DNA from 3 places in the Paenibacillus sp. ISL-20 genome. Region 2 is predicted to be linked to each of the others. Evidence: riboswitches for the same ligand, from Rfam matches in the RefSeq annotation. Region 2 holds a riboswitch; each other region holds the start of a gene.
What was found. Region 2 has a riboswitch for cyclic di-AMP ahead of J7E85_RS11630 (TrkH family potassium uptake protein). Riboswitches for the same ligand answer to the same signal wherever they lie in the genome.

Region 1: another riboswitch for cyclic di-AMP. It lies ahead of J7E85_RS00815 (C40 family peptidase); the one in region 2 lies ahead of J7E85_RS11630 (TrkH family potassium uptake protein).
Region 3: another riboswitch for cyclic di-AMP. It lies ahead of J7E85_RS21980 (APC family permease); the one in region 2 lies ahead of J7E85_RS11630 (TrkH family potassium uptake protein).

What each region holds. Positions count from the first base shown of each region.
Region 1 is NZ_JAGGRD010000001.1:171,628-177,180, forward strand. Features, by position in the region: gene J7E85_RS00795 (leucyl aminopeptidase family protein) at 1-169, shown strand, start outside; gene J7E85_RS00800 (copper homeostasis protein CutC) at 199-885, shown strand; gene J7E85_RS00805 (ROK family protein) at 921-1,874, shown strand; gene J7E85_RS00810 (DIP1984 family protein) at 2,271-2,798, opposite strand; cyclic di-AMP (ydaO/yuaA leader) riboswitch at 3,057-3,187, shown strand; gene J7E85_RS00815 (C40 family peptidase) at 3,191-3,667, shown strand; gene J7E85_RS00820 (stalk domain-containing protein) at 3,896-5,170, opposite strand; gene J7E85_RS00825 (2Fe-2S iron-sulfur cluster-binding protein) at 5,398-5,553, shown strand, end outside.
Region 2 is NZ_JAGGRD010000019.1:113,413-118,965, forward strand. Features, by position in the region: gene J7E85_RS11620 (LysR family transcriptional regulator) at 1-401, shown strand, start outside; gene J7E85_RS11625 (potassium channel family protein) at 454-1,128, opposite strand; gene J7E85_RS11630 (TrkH family potassium uptake protein) at 1,145-2,485, opposite strand; cyclic di-AMP (ydaO/yuaA leader) riboswitch at 2,550-2,694, opposite strand; gene J7E85_RS11635 (CPBP family intramembrane glutamic endopeptidase) at 2,986-4,674, shown strand; gene uvrC (excinuclease ABC subunit UvrC) at 4,646-5,553, opposite strand, start outside.
Region 3 is NZ_JAGGRD010000036.1:245,900-251,452, forward strand. Features, by position in the region: gene J7E85_RS21975 (formate/nitrite transporter family protein) at 45-917, shown strand; gene J7E85_RS21980 (APC family permease) at 1,063-2,889, opposite strand; cyclic di-AMP (ydaO/yuaA leader) riboswitch at 3,053-3,248, opposite strand; gene J7E85_RS21985 (molybdopterin-containing oxidoreductase family protein) at 3,732-5,553, shown strand, end outside.

The sequences.
Region 1 (5,553 bases), on a different contig from region 2:
TGCGCTGTTTATCCGTCATTTTGTGGCGGATTCCATAAAATGGGTGCACATCGATATGGCGGGCACGGTCCAGTATAAAAGGGAATTCCCCCACTCCGCAGCGGGGGCGACCGGCTATGGTGCAAGATTGCTCGCCGATTATGTGGAGAAGCAGTTTCTCCATGCATAAAGAATCAACTTCAGTAAGGAGTGACGACGATGCTGCTTGAAATAATCGCAACATGCATGGATGATGCCATCACAGCAGAGAAGAATGGCGCGGACCGTCTGGAATTAATCACAGCGATAACCGAAGGCGGGCTTACGCCGGGAATCGGGCTTGTTGAAGAGGTTGTGAAAGCCGTTCAGATCCCTGTACATGTCATGGTCAGACCTCATAGCAGATCCTTTGTGTACAACGAACATGATATAGCTACCATGATGGCGGAGGTTAAGGCGATCCGCAAGGCAGGTGCAGCTGGCGTTGTGCTTGGCATGCTGACTCCGGAAGGGAAGATTGACGAGGACTCCTTGGTCAAAATGCTGGAATGGACAGGAGATATGCAAGTCACGTTCCACCGGGCTTTTGATGAACTGAAGGATCAGTTCGAAGGACTGCGTACATTGCAGAAATACCCGTCGGTTACCCGTGTCCTAACGTCAGGAGGGCCGCAGCCTGCACCGCAGGCCATCCCGAGAATTCGGGAGCTTGTAGAACAAACGGCAGGCAGTGAACTTAAAATATTGGCCGGCAATGGTCTGAAGTGGGAAATCATACACGATTTTATCGACCGGACCGGTGTGAGCGAGGTCCATTTCGGCTCAGCTGTTCGGTACGGTCGATCAGGGCTGAAGCCCATCGATCCGGTCGAGCTGCGATCGCTGGCTGAGAGCATACATCAATAGAAGTAGCAAACCTATCGGAAACAGGTGAACAAAAATTGCAAACCGTATGGAATAAACAGCAAGAATTTGTGGTTGGCGTTGACCTTGGGGGTACGAAGATCGCGGCAGCGCTCTTTGATTCCGAAGGACAGCTGCTGAACCGGGAGCAAATGGAGACAGCGGGTGCGCGTACGGCTGAAGAAGTGGTCGCGAGAATTACGAACATGATCCGCAGCGTGTCGGACGGCCACCCTCTTCGAGGCGTAGGGATGGCTTCACCCGGAACAGTTAACAGTAGGGAGGGGATTGTCATTCATGGTACGAATCTGCCGGAATGGACGAATGTCCCCCTCAAAGCCTGGATGGAACGTGATCTGCATACGGAGGTTCAGGTGCTGAATGACGCGAATGCAGCCGCATGGGGAGAGTATGTAAGAGGTGCCGGAAGAGGGTCGACGAACATGGTGTACGTGACGCTAAGCACCGGCATCGGCTCAGGGATCGTGCTGGATGGGAAGCTGTTCCTGGGCAGCAGTTCATTTGCTGGGGAACTGGGACATCATATCATTGATCCGAACGGTCCGCAGTGCAATTGCGGGAGCCACGGCTGCTGGGAGGTATTTGCTTCAGGAACGGCCATCGGCCAGGCAGCATCCCAGCGGATGCTCACCCAGCCCAGCGTAATTTCTGAACTGGCCGCATCTGAGGCGGGAGTGAACGCCAAGCATGTGTTTGAGGCAAAACGACTTCATGACCCCGTCGCAGTAGAGGTCATCGATCGTGCCATCTATTATATGGCGCTTGGACTGGTTAACGTCATTCACAGCTTCAACCCCGATCGCATCGTGATTGGAGGGGGAGTAAGCAGAGCGGGCGATCTTTTATTTCCGCAGCTGCGGGAAATGACAGATAAGCTGGTCATGCCATCCTATTTAGGCACGTACGAGATCGTTCCTGCAGGACTTCGGGATGATGTTGGTTTGGTTGGAGCTGCGGCCTTGTTCCAATAGCATAGGGGTAAAGAGAAGGTTACGGATAGGATAAAGGATGGAATAGAGCTTAGATAGAGAGCGTTCGGATTGGCAACGCAGTTTCATGTTAACCGTGCTTAAGTGAATTAGACAAAAGCCGCCCTTCTGGGGCGGCTTTCCAATTATTCATAGATAGCGGGAAACGGAGCGATCATTTTTTTTCGTAATAAGTCCGTAACATGTGACAGGTGACAGGCGTGAACCGTAAGCCGTCATCCGTTTTCACTGGAGGCGATTTTTTGGTTTCCTGGTTAGGTTTGTTTGTATCCGACAAACAATAAACGGTTGCTCACACTTTCCCGCGATGCCGGCGGAAACCGCCGGCTCCAAACCCGCACGTGGGGTGACCTGTAGACTTGGAGCCGGCGGCTGCCGCTATTCCATGTACTTGGATGCGTCAAACGTAATCATGGACGTATGATTGGCATGTTCAATCAGTGAAGAGAGCTTGGTTACTTCGCGTTCCTTCTTGCGCGCTTGCGCCTGATAAGCTTCCGGATCATATAAAGCGACGTTGAACAGCGTTACGGCACCGTCTCCGCTGCCACGGCTGCTCTGGCGCTCCAGCTTCTTGCGGGAGCCGAGATGGGCAAGCTGCCCGATATTGCTGCGTATCTGCTTGGCCAGCTCGATCGCTTCCATGATGGTCATGTCGGAGCCGTTCCAGCTAATGGTTTGCGTTGTATTGGAGATTGCCATCAGCAAATCCAGCTTTCTGTAATCCGCCGCGGCCGCTTCGATCTCTTCCGTAATGACATCCACGCTGCGCGTAGGGTATTCCGCCGTCTCCCCTTTTTCAATGATCGTGCTGCTGTTGTTCAATCGTTCCGACATCAATTGATTGATGAGACGGTTGATTGCTGCCCGGACAGCCAAAGCTTCTGCCATCGTAATTTGACTCATAAGGGATGGATCACCTCTTTAATTTCATTTCTGATTATGTAAACGCGTAGTTCTGTAAAAAGTTGCTAGATTATTAAAAAAAGCAGTTCGAGAAGGAAGCAGAGTTACATAATTGTCATGACTGTGTGAGATGGTAACAAATATCCGGCAGAAATTCTTCATCTTTACGACAGCTCCAAACATAAAATGATAGATTTTTAGGATATGATTGACAGCATCCTTGCTTGTATACTATATTAAGAGAAGGTTACAAAACGTTAATGAATTTTGCCGAATTTCGTTTGTGAAAACGGGGGAACCGTCTTGGGTGAATTACTCTTGTATAGAGAGTATAGGGAACCTTCAACCGAACCTTTAGCTAACTCCGTAGGCATCGAAGGAGAGAACATATTTTGAAGAAGTTTGTCATCACTTTGCTAGGGTCTGCAATTATTTTTTCTTCTGGTGCCGTATCAGCATTTGCTGATCAACAACCGAATTTTCAATATCAAGTGAAGCAATTGGTAGGAACGCCATACAAATGGGGCGGAACGACCACTAGCGGGTTTGATTGCTCCGGATTTATTCTGTACATGTTTAGAAATTTCGATATGGATCTTCCACGCACATCCCAAAGCCAGGCTAGCGCCGGGGAACATGTGGATCGCGAAGATCTGCGTGTTGGAGATCTGGTATTCTTCAATACGAGCGGCAGCGGAATTTCTCATGCAGGCGTTTACATTGGTGATGGAGAATTTGCACATGCTTCCAGCAGCAAGGGAGTCAGAATCAGCAAGCTTAGCGATTCATATTACGAGCCGCGTTATGTCACGGCACGTCGTGTGTTGAGTCAAGAAAATTATGCGAGACTGGTAGGAAGCGCAAGCTAATTGAATTACATTGCAGTTTAGGGTTCAATACATAATCAGAAAGCCTGACCAAGGGATGTCCTTGTCAGGCTTTCTTTTTTTTAGATATCAGAAAGTATAAACTTCGAAGCTTGTGACTTCCTGATATCGCAAGAAAAACGTCTACTAACTGCGGTCTGTCAACTGTGAAAGTATGTCGATAGAAGTTTTTCTTACTATAAGTCTGTCAATCCCACAGGGGTTGTTCGGTTACTCCTTAACAACAGAGGCATTCACAGCTGCTTCCATCCCGTTATTATAGAGACGGAACAGGCCAAGACGCCAGAAAGCAGCACCTTTCAGATCATAGCGTTTGGCCAAACCGAGCTTATCGTCCACGGAAGTACCGGTTTCGCTAAATAGGCTGATGCCGAGTAGGAGCTTCTGCTTCGGGACACCTGCTTGGAGTGCCAACTGGATCGCTTGGTCCACCAGGCTGTTTGGTTCGGGTACCTGAGATTTGGTTCCGACCGGATTGTACTGATAGGCCATAACGATGAGATCATCGGCGATGGAGGCCAGCGCTTTGTAATCGTAACCTTTATAGGCGCTGTTCAATGGCGGTACCGCTAAGGACAGGGTAATGTCTTTGGGCAATGCTGCCTTCAATTGCTTGACATAATCATTGAGCAGCTTCTGCTGTTTCACGGCATCCAGTTTAAAACCGAGCCCTTCAAAATCAAGCACAACGCCGCCGAATCCATTTTCTGCAACCGCGGATGTGATGCCTTCAATGGACTTTTGGCGCAGGCTGCTGTCGCTCAGGACTTTGGTTAATTCGCCGTTTCCATCTAAGGCATAGACCATGAGGTATGGTTTAATCTTCTGGTCCGCAGCATCAGCAACAATCGATTGAGGTGTCACATCTCCGTCCGAAGCGGGCAGGCGGTATTCGTTACCTTGAAGCGTAAACTGACCTTCACGATCGATGCGGCTCCATCCAAAGGCGACTGAATTCATCGATCCCACGAGATCCAGCTCTTGGTAAGATTCTATGGCATAGAAAGCTCTCAAATGCATCTCGCGCTGCGGCGATACAAGGGAGACCGTGCGAGTTGCCTGATTCCAGCCCACATCGACACCGAATTGGCTGCTGAACGAGCTAAGCGGGATCAGTACACGGCCTTCCCGTTGAACTGGCGGGGCCGCAAGCTTCACTTGTTTTCCATTGACGGTTGCTGTCGTGCTTCCTACCTGAAGTAACACTTCAGTCGATTGGCCTTTCACACTGCCGATGGCCTTTACGGTTTGCGTCTTGCTATTCCAGGTGATTTGAATGCCCAGCGCTTCACCGACCGTCCGGAATGGAACGTAGGTGACCCCTTTGTCTACCCGCGGAGCCGCATCAAAGGTTAGCGTAACATCATCCAGCTTTACCGATATGGCAGGCTCAGCATGTACCTGACCAACATGGGGTGCGGTGCCGAGCAAGGATAAGGCAAGAACGGCAGCGACAGCTGTTTTTCCTATTTGTTTATGCAGCATGCTTTGGTATTTCCTCCGATCCATTAAATAATAGAATGATTTCATAGAATATGGAATTAGGTCTAGCATACGCTAGTATAGCAAAATTTTCATAGAGTTCCAATTCCAAGATGTCAATGTCATAGAATAGATAAGAGTAAGCATGTTGATTTTTTAAACTTTCCGGTATAATAAATGAAGGATTTTATACATAACCTGATGATTACATGCATAGGGGGATAACGCGCGTGTTTAAATTCTGGAAAAACAAAAAGGGTAGGAATAGCGAAGACAACAACTCGCCCATCCCGGAAGAGATGATCGAAGCCGTACCGGATCGGATCATTGAACTAACAGGTCGCGAGGTTCGTCGCAGTGTGGCGCCTGTTCTTGGCATGACGGTG
Region 2 (5,553 bases):
CGCTGGCGGAGATCGAGGATGTCGGCATCGAGCAGCTTCAAGGCTTGCCGATGATCATTTTCTCAACCGGAACCTGGTACCGCAAGTTGACGGATGACCTGTTCCACCGATGGGGCATTATGCCGGATATTCGGATGGAGATCGATTCCTTCGAAGCGATCGTCAGACTCATCCCGACCTGCAAGGCAGCCGCGCTTCTGCCCAAATCCTATCTGAGGCCGCAGCTGTTGTCCGATAACGGGCTTGTCGACATTCATATTCCGGCACTCATTGAAACCCGGCGAACAACTTCGCTGATCTACGGCCAAGCCTCGGAGCTGAGCAAGGCAGCCAGCCGCTGGATTGACGAAACGGAAGTCCTGTTCCGTAAGCTGGAGGAGGATAAAACGAAGAAAACCTGACGATAAACATGGGGACTGACCCCATAACCGTCAGGTTTTTTTTCTTCTATATTTATTTTTCGAGCATATTCACGACCTCAGACTCAAAGAGATCCACATTATCATTGGACCCGATTACGACCATAATGTCGCCGGAGTTCACCACATCCATGGCTGTTGGCGCTACGATGATGCCGGATTGTTTATTCAGGGCCACCACGCTGACACCGTAGCGAACCCTCGTATTGAGCTCGCTAAGTGTTTTTCCGTCCATGCAGTCCGTGACCGTCATCTCCACAATCAGATAGTCCTTGGATAATTCGATATAGTCGAGCAGGTTGGGCGTGACAAGCTGGTGAGCTACCCGGATCCCCATATCCCGTTCCGGAAAGATCACCCGGTCCACGCCCAGCTTCTCCAGCGCCCGGCCGTGCAGCACCGAAATCGCCTTGGCAACGACCATAGTGACACCAAGCTCTTTCAACAAGATGGCGGATAAGATGCTCATCTGAATATCGTTCCCGATCGCCACAATCCCGCAGTCGAAGTTACGGATACCGAGCGATTTAAGCACCTCTTCGTCCGTAGCATCCGCCACCACCGTGTGCGTCAGCAGCTCGCTCATATCCTCGACAACCTCTTCACTGCGGTCGATGCCGAGCACCTCATATCCCTGTTCCATCAGTTCAAGCGCCAGGCTGGCGCCAAATCGTCCCAAACCGATGATTGCAAATTGCTTTGGTTTCATGTCTCTCCTGTACTCCTTATCCAATAATCATTTTGCCTTCCGGATGACGATATAATTCTTTACCCTTTTTTGGCCCCAGTGCATAAGCAAGCGTCAAAGGCCCCAATCGCCCTGCAAACATCGTAATACTGATCAAAATCTTCCCGAATCCCGTCAGTTCAGGCGTTAAACCCATGGAGAGACCCACCGTACCGAAGGCGGATGTCGTTTCGAATAGGATCTCCAGGAAGCTCCCTTCCTCTGTCGTTGACAGAATCATCGATACGATTAGAACGAGCAGCAGTGCCAGTAATGCAATGGTCAGTGCCTTCAGCACCCGCTCCTGGGCCAGGCGATAACGGAACATGACGATGTCTTCACGCCCGCGCATCATGGCGATAACCGCCCCCACCATAATGGTGAAGGTTGTTGTTTTGATACCGCCACCGGTTGACCCTGGGGATGCTCCGATAAACATCAGAATCACGATAAAAAATTGCGTGGCCTGTCGAAGCCCCGTAATATCTATAGTATTCGCGCCAGCTGTACGGGGCGTTACGGACTGGAATAACGCACCGAAGAATTTTCCGCCCCAATTCAGAGAGCCGAGCGTCTTCGGATTGGTGAATTCAAATATAAGAATGACGATAAATCCAACCAGCAGCAAGGTAGCCGTCATGGTGAGCACTACTTTGGAGTGCAAGGAAAGTCTCAGCTGTTTTCGGAAATCAATCAGATCGGATAATACGATAAAACCAATGCCGCCTGAGACAATCAAAAACATCACGACTATGTTGACTACAGGATCGTAGACATACCCGGTCAAACTCCGAAAATCACCAAACAAATCAAAACCGGCGTTGTTAAACATCGTGACTGCATGAAAAACGCCATAATAAATCGCCTGGCCGAACGGCATATCAAACGCCCAGCGGATCGATAGAATGATGGCACCGCAGGCCTCAATGATGAGGGAGTACAACAACACTCTGCGAATCAGCCTTACGATTCCTTCCATTGAGGACTGATTCATCGCTTCCTGCAGAATGAGACGATCCTTGAGCGATATGCGTCTTTTCAGAGCCAAGGCAAATAAAGTAGCCATCGTCATAAATCCGAGCCCGCCGATCTGAATCAGCAGCATAATCACGACTTCTCCGAAGGAACTGAATGTCGTTCCTGTATCCACCACAACCAGACCCGTTACACATGTTGCCGATGTTGAAGTGAACAAGGCATCGATAAATTCAAGCGGTTCACCTGTACTTGTGGAAATCGGCAGCATTAACAGCGCCGTCCCGATGAAGATAATAGCCGCAAAACCAAGCACGAGAATCTGCGGCGGAGACAACCTGAGCCAGTTAAATTTAGAGTTCAATCGGTCACCTTCTTAAAAAAAATCAAGAAAAAAGACACTGGAAAACGCAGTGCCCTTTACGGTCTGGTTCCTGTGCTGCAGCCTACGAGGTTAGCTGACGGATTCGGGCATTTCCACAGGTCGCCCTATTCATTATTCGAGGAATAATGAAATTCACCCCAATTACATGGTTCCCCCATTTTCAGTACGAAATTCGGCTGGAATATTCGGTTCCTTGAAGCATGATGTGATTATAACGCAATCTGGTACGTAACCCAATGCCGTTTTTTACCCAAAAAATCTTTAAAAGAGCGCGAATTGGGCATATTCAAGAATACAAGCATAGGGTTCTCTAACGTTTTCGAAACCTTTCATTCATTTTCATCGATTTGTTTCATTATTCCGGATATTGGGATAAGCTGCTTATGACTTTCATAACTATGTTATATTGACTCTATGTGTTCTTAATCAGGCATATCGAATACCAGTGGGAGTATCAACTTTCCTAGAGGAGGAATTTCATGAATCGTGCAAGAGAGTCCTTGAAGCTGAAGCCCAATCTGAAGCAGCTCATCGCGCCTGCCGCAGTCGGCCTGATTCTGTTCCTATTATTTCAGGTATTTCCGTCGACGAATCCGGATTCTACCGAGATGACATCTCCGAATATCATATCCAAGGAGCAGGCTCGGCAAGCTGCTTCAAGCTTTACTCAGGAGCATTTGCAGTTTATGGCTGCAAAAACGGATGATACATTGGTTACATATCAATCCAAATCGGAACTTTACGGATATCTGGCGAAGGAAAAGAAACTTTCGGAATACAACAAAACCTATGAAGCCAAATATCCCTATGACGTATACCGCGTTCGCTTCAGCGAGCCGGGAGGCGACGCCCTCAATGTGGACGTGCACATGCAAAATTCAGGCATCGTCGGATTCTCGTACGATTACGCCCGCTCCAGCTATGACCGGATTGAGCTGAACAAGGGCGATGTACAAAGGCAGATGCTGCTTGTCGTCGAGGACGGCATGTCATTAGCCGAGAAGCAAGCGCTCGCGGAGCCTTGGCTCCAGCGAGCGGGCTATGACCTGTCGCGCCTTGAGCTGGTTACGCGGGAAGGGGAACCCCGGCTCCGATATGTGGACCCGGAATCCAAGATCGGCGATTCCCGATTGGAGCACCGTTTCACCTTCGAACATGGGAAACTACGCTCCTATGAGCCATCCTTCTCAGTCCCAGCCGCCCATTCCGCCTATGTCAACAAGCAGACTCAGAATGCAACGCTGCTGACACTCGCAGGGTATGGCCTGTTCACCCTCATCCTTGGCATTCTTGCGATTGTGTACAGCGTGAAGACCAGAGCCTATACGTCGTTTAAGCGCGGCCTGTTCCTATCGGTGCTGCTGTTTATCATTCAGATGCTAAATACGTATAATCTGATTCCCGTTTTCAAATCCGAGGGGATGTCGCAAACCGGTATATTCGGGATGATGATTTTCTATGCGGTCTATTCACTCATCTTCTCTGCCCTGCTCTATTTCTCCCTTGTCGGGGGCAACGGGCTATGGCAAAAAGAAGACGGGCTCAATCCATGGCCGCGCGCCAAAGAACCCGGATACGGACATTATGTTCTGGACAGCATGAAGCTGGGATATATGTGGGCTTTCATCCTGCTTGGGATCCAATCCATTATCTTTATCGTTCTGGGCCTAACCTTAAAAACATGGTCCACCACGGATGCCACACAGTCGCCTTACAACATGCTCTATCCTTGGCTGTTTCCGCTGATGGCCTGGCTGGCCGGCATATCCGAAGAGGCCGTCTATCGACTGTTCGGTATCAAAATGGTGAAAAAAATCGTCCGCAATACTTTTGTGGCCAGTTTGATTACCTCGCTCATCTGGGCGCTCGGGCATACGCTTTATCCGATATACCCTGTAATTTCCCGACCCATTGAACTGGTTATCATCGGCTTGCTGTTCAGCTACATCTTTTTGAAATACGGGTACTTGGCAGCCATGTTCTCCCATGTCATCTTTAATAGCATCTTGATGGGCATTAGCCTGATCCTGCTCAAGGACACCACCAACTTGCTGATCGGTGCTTTCTACATGGTGCTTCCTGCGCTTGTCGCCTATGCGATTTATCGTTTCAATCCAACAAAAAAAGAGAAGCCGTATGTCACGACTCCTCCTCACGAAGTACCTTAAGAATTTCCGTTGCTAATTTCTCACCGATTGAAAGGGGCTTGAAGTCTTCGACTGAAGCCTCTTTTATTTTTTTGACCGAGCCAAAATGCTTCAACAGCAGCTTCCGGCGCTTCTCTCCAATGCCCGGGATGGAATCCAGCTTGGAGGATACCATCGATTTGCCGCGCTGTTCGCGGTGGAAGGAAATCGCAAACCGGTGAACCTCATCTTGAATACGCTGCAGCAAATAGAACTCCTGGCTGTCTCGGGGCAGCGTAACCGGCTCCGGCGGGTCTCCGACCATGAGCTGCGCTGTTTTATGCTTGGCATCCTTCACAAGGCCACAGACCGGGATAAACAACCCCAACTCATTCTCCAACACATCGCTGGCGGCGGAAATCTGTCCCTTCCCTCCATCGACCACAATCAGATCGGGAAGCGGCAAGTTCTCCTTCAAGACGCGCTCGTACCGCCGCCGGATCACTTCACGCATCGTATCATAATCGTCCGGTCCCAGCACGGTACGGATCTTGTACTTCCGGTATTCCTTCTTGTCCGGTTTCCCATTGGTGAATACAACCATGGCCGATACCGGGTTGGTCCCCTGGATGTTCGAGTTATCAAATGCCTCGATCCGGTTCAGCGACTGGAGGCCGATTACTTCGCCCAGATTCGCTGCTGCGACCGAGGTGCGTTCTTCATCACGCTCAATCAAGCGGAATTTCTCGTCTAAGGACACTTTTGCATTATCCGACGCCATGCCCACCATCTGTTTCTTCAAACCACGCTGCGGCACATGTACCTTCACGCCGAGCCATTCCTGCAGGGCGGCAGCCCCTCCGGCTGCATCCACGATGCCAGCAGCTTCGGCCTGCTTCTCCTGTGCCTGGACAAGGGCTG
Region 3 (5,553 bases), on a different contig from region 2:
CGAGAGATTTCAGGACGGAATGCGGGAGAAATGGGGGAGCGGCCATGGCCTATTACAAACCTGATCGCATTGCGGAGATCACCTTGGAGAACGGGGTGAAAAAAGCACATAACTCCGCTATGAACGTGATGATATTAGGATTTTTGGCGGGTGCTTTTATTGCACTCGGCTTTTTGCTGGATATTCGCGTAATTGCCGGAGCATCGGAGGCTTGGGGAGGCATTGCCGGTTTTATAGGCGCGGCAATATTCCCTGTCGGACTGATTCTTGTATTGCTAGCGGGCGGAGAGCTGCTGACAGGCAACATGATGGCCGTGTCCCTGGCCAGATTCAAGAAGCGGATTTCCACGGAAGAAATGGTACGAAATTTAGCTCTTGTCACGGTAAGCAATATGGCAGGGGCGTTGTTCGTCGCTTATTTCTTTGGTCACGTGACGGGTCTGACAGGCAGCGGCGTTTATCTGGAGAAGCTGGTGGCCATGGCAGGTCATAAGATCGACGACAGCTTCCTGCAGGCCTTCTTGTCGGGCATCGGGTGCAACTGGCTCGTGGCGCTCGCCGTGTGGCTGTCCTACGGATCGGATCAGATGAGTGGCAAAATTCTCGGGATCTGGTTTCCGACGATGGCGTTTGTAGCCATTGGCTTTCAGCACGTGGTGGCCAATATGTTCCTCATTCCGGCAGCGATATTTGAAGGATATTACAGCTGGGGCGAGTATCTGGTGAACTTCATTCCGGTATGGCTTGGCAATTTCGTCGGAGGCGCGCTGTTTGTGGGAGCTGCCTACGGGACCGTATATTTGAAGAAGGATGATAAGGTTGAGGTCATGCTTCGCGGCGAACAAGACGCCGCACTGCCGTCTGCGCCAACTACCGGCACTGCTCAACAGGTTCATTCTGCGCAGAATGTTTCTTAATATCCCGAAGCCTGGTAAGCGTCTAGGCGGAGGGAAAAAAGCTGCGATTGACCGCTCCCTTAAGAATAGGGATCGGATGATCGCAGCTTTTTTAACGTTGTTGGCGGAGTGGATTCCTTGTATAAGTCGCAGCGGAACAAGCCCGCTATTTTTTTAAATGGTAAGGTACTGTGGTGATAATCACATCTCTCCGATACAGTAAATGTGCGCGAATGAGCAAGCTGGACTGATTGTGCAGGAAGTTATGCCAGCCCTTCTTGGGGATGAACTGCGGTATGACAACGGTAACCTGATAGTGGGATTCGCTTGCCTTCCGCTGCACGGTATCGATGAATTTGGTCAGCGGCTGAATGATGCTCCGATAAGGCGAGTGCAGCGTCACCAGCCGGATGTCCGGCTGCCACTTCTTCCATTTTTCCTGGAAGGCCGCCTCGTCCTCCCGCTCGAACGGCACGTACACCGCGATAATTTGTCCTGCTCCCAGTGATTTGGCATAATTCAGCGAGTTCTCCACCACATGCGTGATTCCCGCCACAGGCAGAATAATAACATTTCCCTCAATCGGCTTAACCGGCTCACAGGTCGTAATTCGCAGCTGGTCTGCTACGGCCTCATAATGTTTGTGGATTCGTGTGAAGATCCAAATGATCAGCGGCAGGAAAATCAAGACGGTCCACACTTGGGCGAATTTCGTGAAAAAGAAGATCATCGTCACGATAAAGCTAATGCATGCGCCGGTGGTATTAATGATCAGCTTGACGATCCATCCTTCAGGCTTTTCTCGAAGCCACTTCACCATCATCCCTGTTTGGGAGAGGGTAAAAGGGATAAACACGCCGACGGCATACAGAGGAATCAGATGCTCGGTTTTGCCTTCGAAAGCCAGCAGCAACAGAATGGAGAAGAACCCAAGTATGATAATCCCGTTTGAATATCCCAGACGGTCCCCCCGGACGGTGAACATTCGGGGAATAAATTTATCCTTCGCCAGATTAACGGCAAGCAGCGGGAAGGCGGAATATCCCGTGTTGGCGGCCAGGATCAGAATGAGAGCCGTTGTTCCTTGGATAAAGTAATAAAAAACGTTTCGTCCAAAGGTATGCTCGGCAATCTGGGAAACGACAGTGACTTGCTCGCTGGGGCTAACCCCATAGTAATAGGCCAGGAATACGATGCCCGAAAATAACATTGCCAGCAAGGATCCCATCGCGACCAAGGTTTTGGCCGCATTATTCGGAGCGGGATCCTTGAAGTTCGGGATGGCGTTAGAAATGGCTTCAACGCCGGTCAGGGCAGAGCTGCCCGAGGCAAATGCCCGCAGGAGCAGGAATAAGCTGAGACCGGCGACAGGCGTGCCGATCGGCGTGTGAAGCTCTGGTGATGCATGGCCTGTAGCTATGTTGAATATTCCGACGCCAATCAGGATAAACAGCGCCAGTACAAACAAGTAAACCGGATAAGCCAATATGGTGGCCGACTCCGTAACCCCTCTTAAATTGAGTACGGTCAAACATAGAACGAACACGATGGAGATGGGCAGATTGTAGGCATGCAGTTCCGGAAAAGCCGACGTGATCGCGTCCGTCCCCGCCGATACGCTGACCGCAACCGTCAGGATGTAGTCGACCAGCAGGGAGCCGCCAGCGACCAATCCTGGATTCATCCCTAAATTCCGTTTGGAAACCACGTAGGCTCCGCCGCCATGCGGATATGAGAAAATAATTTGTCTATATGATAGGATAAGTGCCAGCAATAAGACCAGGACCCCGACGGCAATCGGTATGGAATACCAATAGGCAGCCGCGCCAACGGTCATCAAGACGATCAGAATTTGTTCAGGTCCATAGGCCACGGACGACAAGGCGTCGGATGAAAGGATGGCCAGCGCTTTGGTTTTGTTCAGCTTTTGCTCGCCCAATTCCGTTGATTTAAGCGGTCTTCCGATGAGGAATCGTTTGATAGAAGATAACATGTTTTTCACCGCCGATCTAAGAATAGGTACATGATGGGAGCTGCTTGAAGTGAGTTCAATCGGTGTGCCTCATGTGCTGGACATATGGGCTATCTCCATTCCAATATTGATTTTTGGCAAACAAAAAACACAGGTTAGAACCCTGTGTTTGATCACAAGTTCACAACCCTCTCCATCAACGCTGACGAGGTTAGCTGTCGGATTCGGGCGGTGAGAGTCGCCCTACCTGATAATAGTCGCGGCGTACGTACGCGCTGCATCAGGATTCACCCCATAGTATGGTTGACAGATCCTATAGGTATCCATCCATACGTGTGGTTCCCCCGCTTTCCAAATTGGAAATTAAGCGAATGTCATGTGAATATGAAGAATGATTTCGAAGCTGAATAGTATATTACGCCTGCTCAAATCTTTTGTAAAACACCCTCCAACGAAGAATAAAGCAGAATTATTTATAAAAAATGACAGATAAGCGCTTACATAAATATGTGGCTTTGACAGGCTTTGTTTTTTGCATGTTTGCTACAGAAAGCATGACTTTCTATGATGCGTAAGTGGCAAGTAGCTCAGATGTGATGCGATAGACGCTGCATACAAACAAATTCGCCATGCCGGTCTCGGGGGAGGAGACATGGGCATGGCGAATTTTTTGGGAGTGGTCCATGATTTGGCAAGGAAGAGTAAGGGTCTGGGTTCCTCTTCGTTGCTCTTGATAGGAATATACCCGGGAGGATGTAGTGTGAAACACCTGCTCAGAAAAAAATGTAAGACTTTACTGGAGCCCTGATTTTCTTTTAAGATAAGGGGATATGATTCAGCGTGTACAAGGGGGAATGAACGAAATGACTCAAGCGATGATTCATCAGGAGAATGGTGTGTTTCCGGCGGTATGTCCGTTGGATTGCCCCGATACTTGCGGCCTGCTGCTGCATAAAGAGAACGGAAAAATCGTGAAGGTTACCGGCAATCCGGATCATCCGATGACGCAGGGAGCCATCTGTAATAAAGTCCGTAATATGGCACATCGGGTGTATCATCCCGAGCGCGTGCTTTATCCGCTGCGGAGGGTAGGGCCCAAGGGTGAGGGGGCTTTCGAGCGAATCAGCTGGGATGAAGCGATTCAGGAGATTACCGAGCGCTACAAGAAGCTGATCGAGGAGCATGGCTCTGAGAGCATTCTACCATACAGCTTCTATGGCAATATGGGGATATTGAGCGTGGACGGCATGGATCGGAGATTCTTCAACAGGCTGGGTGCCAGCCGTCTGAAGCAGTCGATCTGCAATTCCGCGGGCAATGAGGGCTGGAAATCGGTGATGGGGTTTAATGGAGGCACCGTCCCGGAGGATACCGTTCATGCTGATGTCATTATCGTCTGGGGCGGTAACATCGTCAGCACCAATATGCACCAGGTCGTGCTGGCAGAGAAAGCGCGCAAGGCCGGTGCCAAGGTCGTTGTGATCGATGTTCATAAGAACCAGACAGGGCAATGGTCGGATTGGTTCATTCCGCTGTTTCCGGGCACAGATGCGGCACTGGCCGTCGGCCTCATGCACATCATGTTCCGAGATGGCATGGTGAATGAGAAATTCCTCCGGCAGTATACGCTCGGGCATGAAGCCTTGCGTGAGCATGTCAAAGACTATACGCCGGAGCATGTATCCTCCATTACCGGCATTCCGGTAGAGGATATCGAGAAGCTGGCCGAGCTGTACGGCCGGGCCGATACTTCCTACATTCATATCGGTAACGGTCTTCAGCATCACGACAATGGCGGCTTGACGGTGCGCAGCATCGCGGCGCTTCCGGCCTTGACCGGACAATGGCTGAAGCGGGGCGGAGGAGCTGCCAAGTCGAACGGCGGCTACAACAGCATGGATAGCGATGCACTGGAGCGTCCGGATCTCCGGCCGAATCCGAATGCCCGGATCATTAACATGAACCGGATCGGCGAGGCGCTCGCCATGACCGAACAGCCGATTAAGTCGGTCTTTGTCTATTGCAGCAACCCGCTGGTTGTCGCCCCTGACACCGGGCGGGTGCGCGAAGGGTTTGCAAGGGAGGATCTGTTTACCGTCGTACATGATCTGTTCATGACGGATACAGCCAAGTATGCGGATATCGTGCTTCCGGCAACCTCCTCATTTGAGAATACGGATTTATTCGGTTCTTACTGGCATCAGTATATCCAGCTGCAGGAGCCGGTCATTCCGGCGCTCGGGGAGAGCAAGAGCAACGTGGAGCTGTTCTCTTTGCTGGGCCGGGCCATGGGTTTCACCGACCCGGCCTTCCATGAGAACGAAGAGGAGATGATGGCAAGAGCGCTCGACTTCCCGGACAACCCTTATCTGAACGGCGTCACGCTGGACAAGCTAAAGGAACACCGCTATGTGAAACTTGACATGACGCCGCTTGAAACATATCTGGATCGTTTGCCGACGCCTTCGGGCCGGATCGAGCTTTACTCCGCGAAGTTGGAGGAAGCAGGTCTTCCGCCTCTTCCGACTTACGTGCCTTTGAAGGAAGGCTACGACGGCGTAAGGCGTGGCCGCGGGCACAAATACCCGCTCATGTTCATTTCGCCGCCAAACCACAACTTCCTGAATTCGACCTTTGCGAATGTGGAGAAGCATCAGAAGCTGGAGAAGGAGCCTGCCCTGCAGA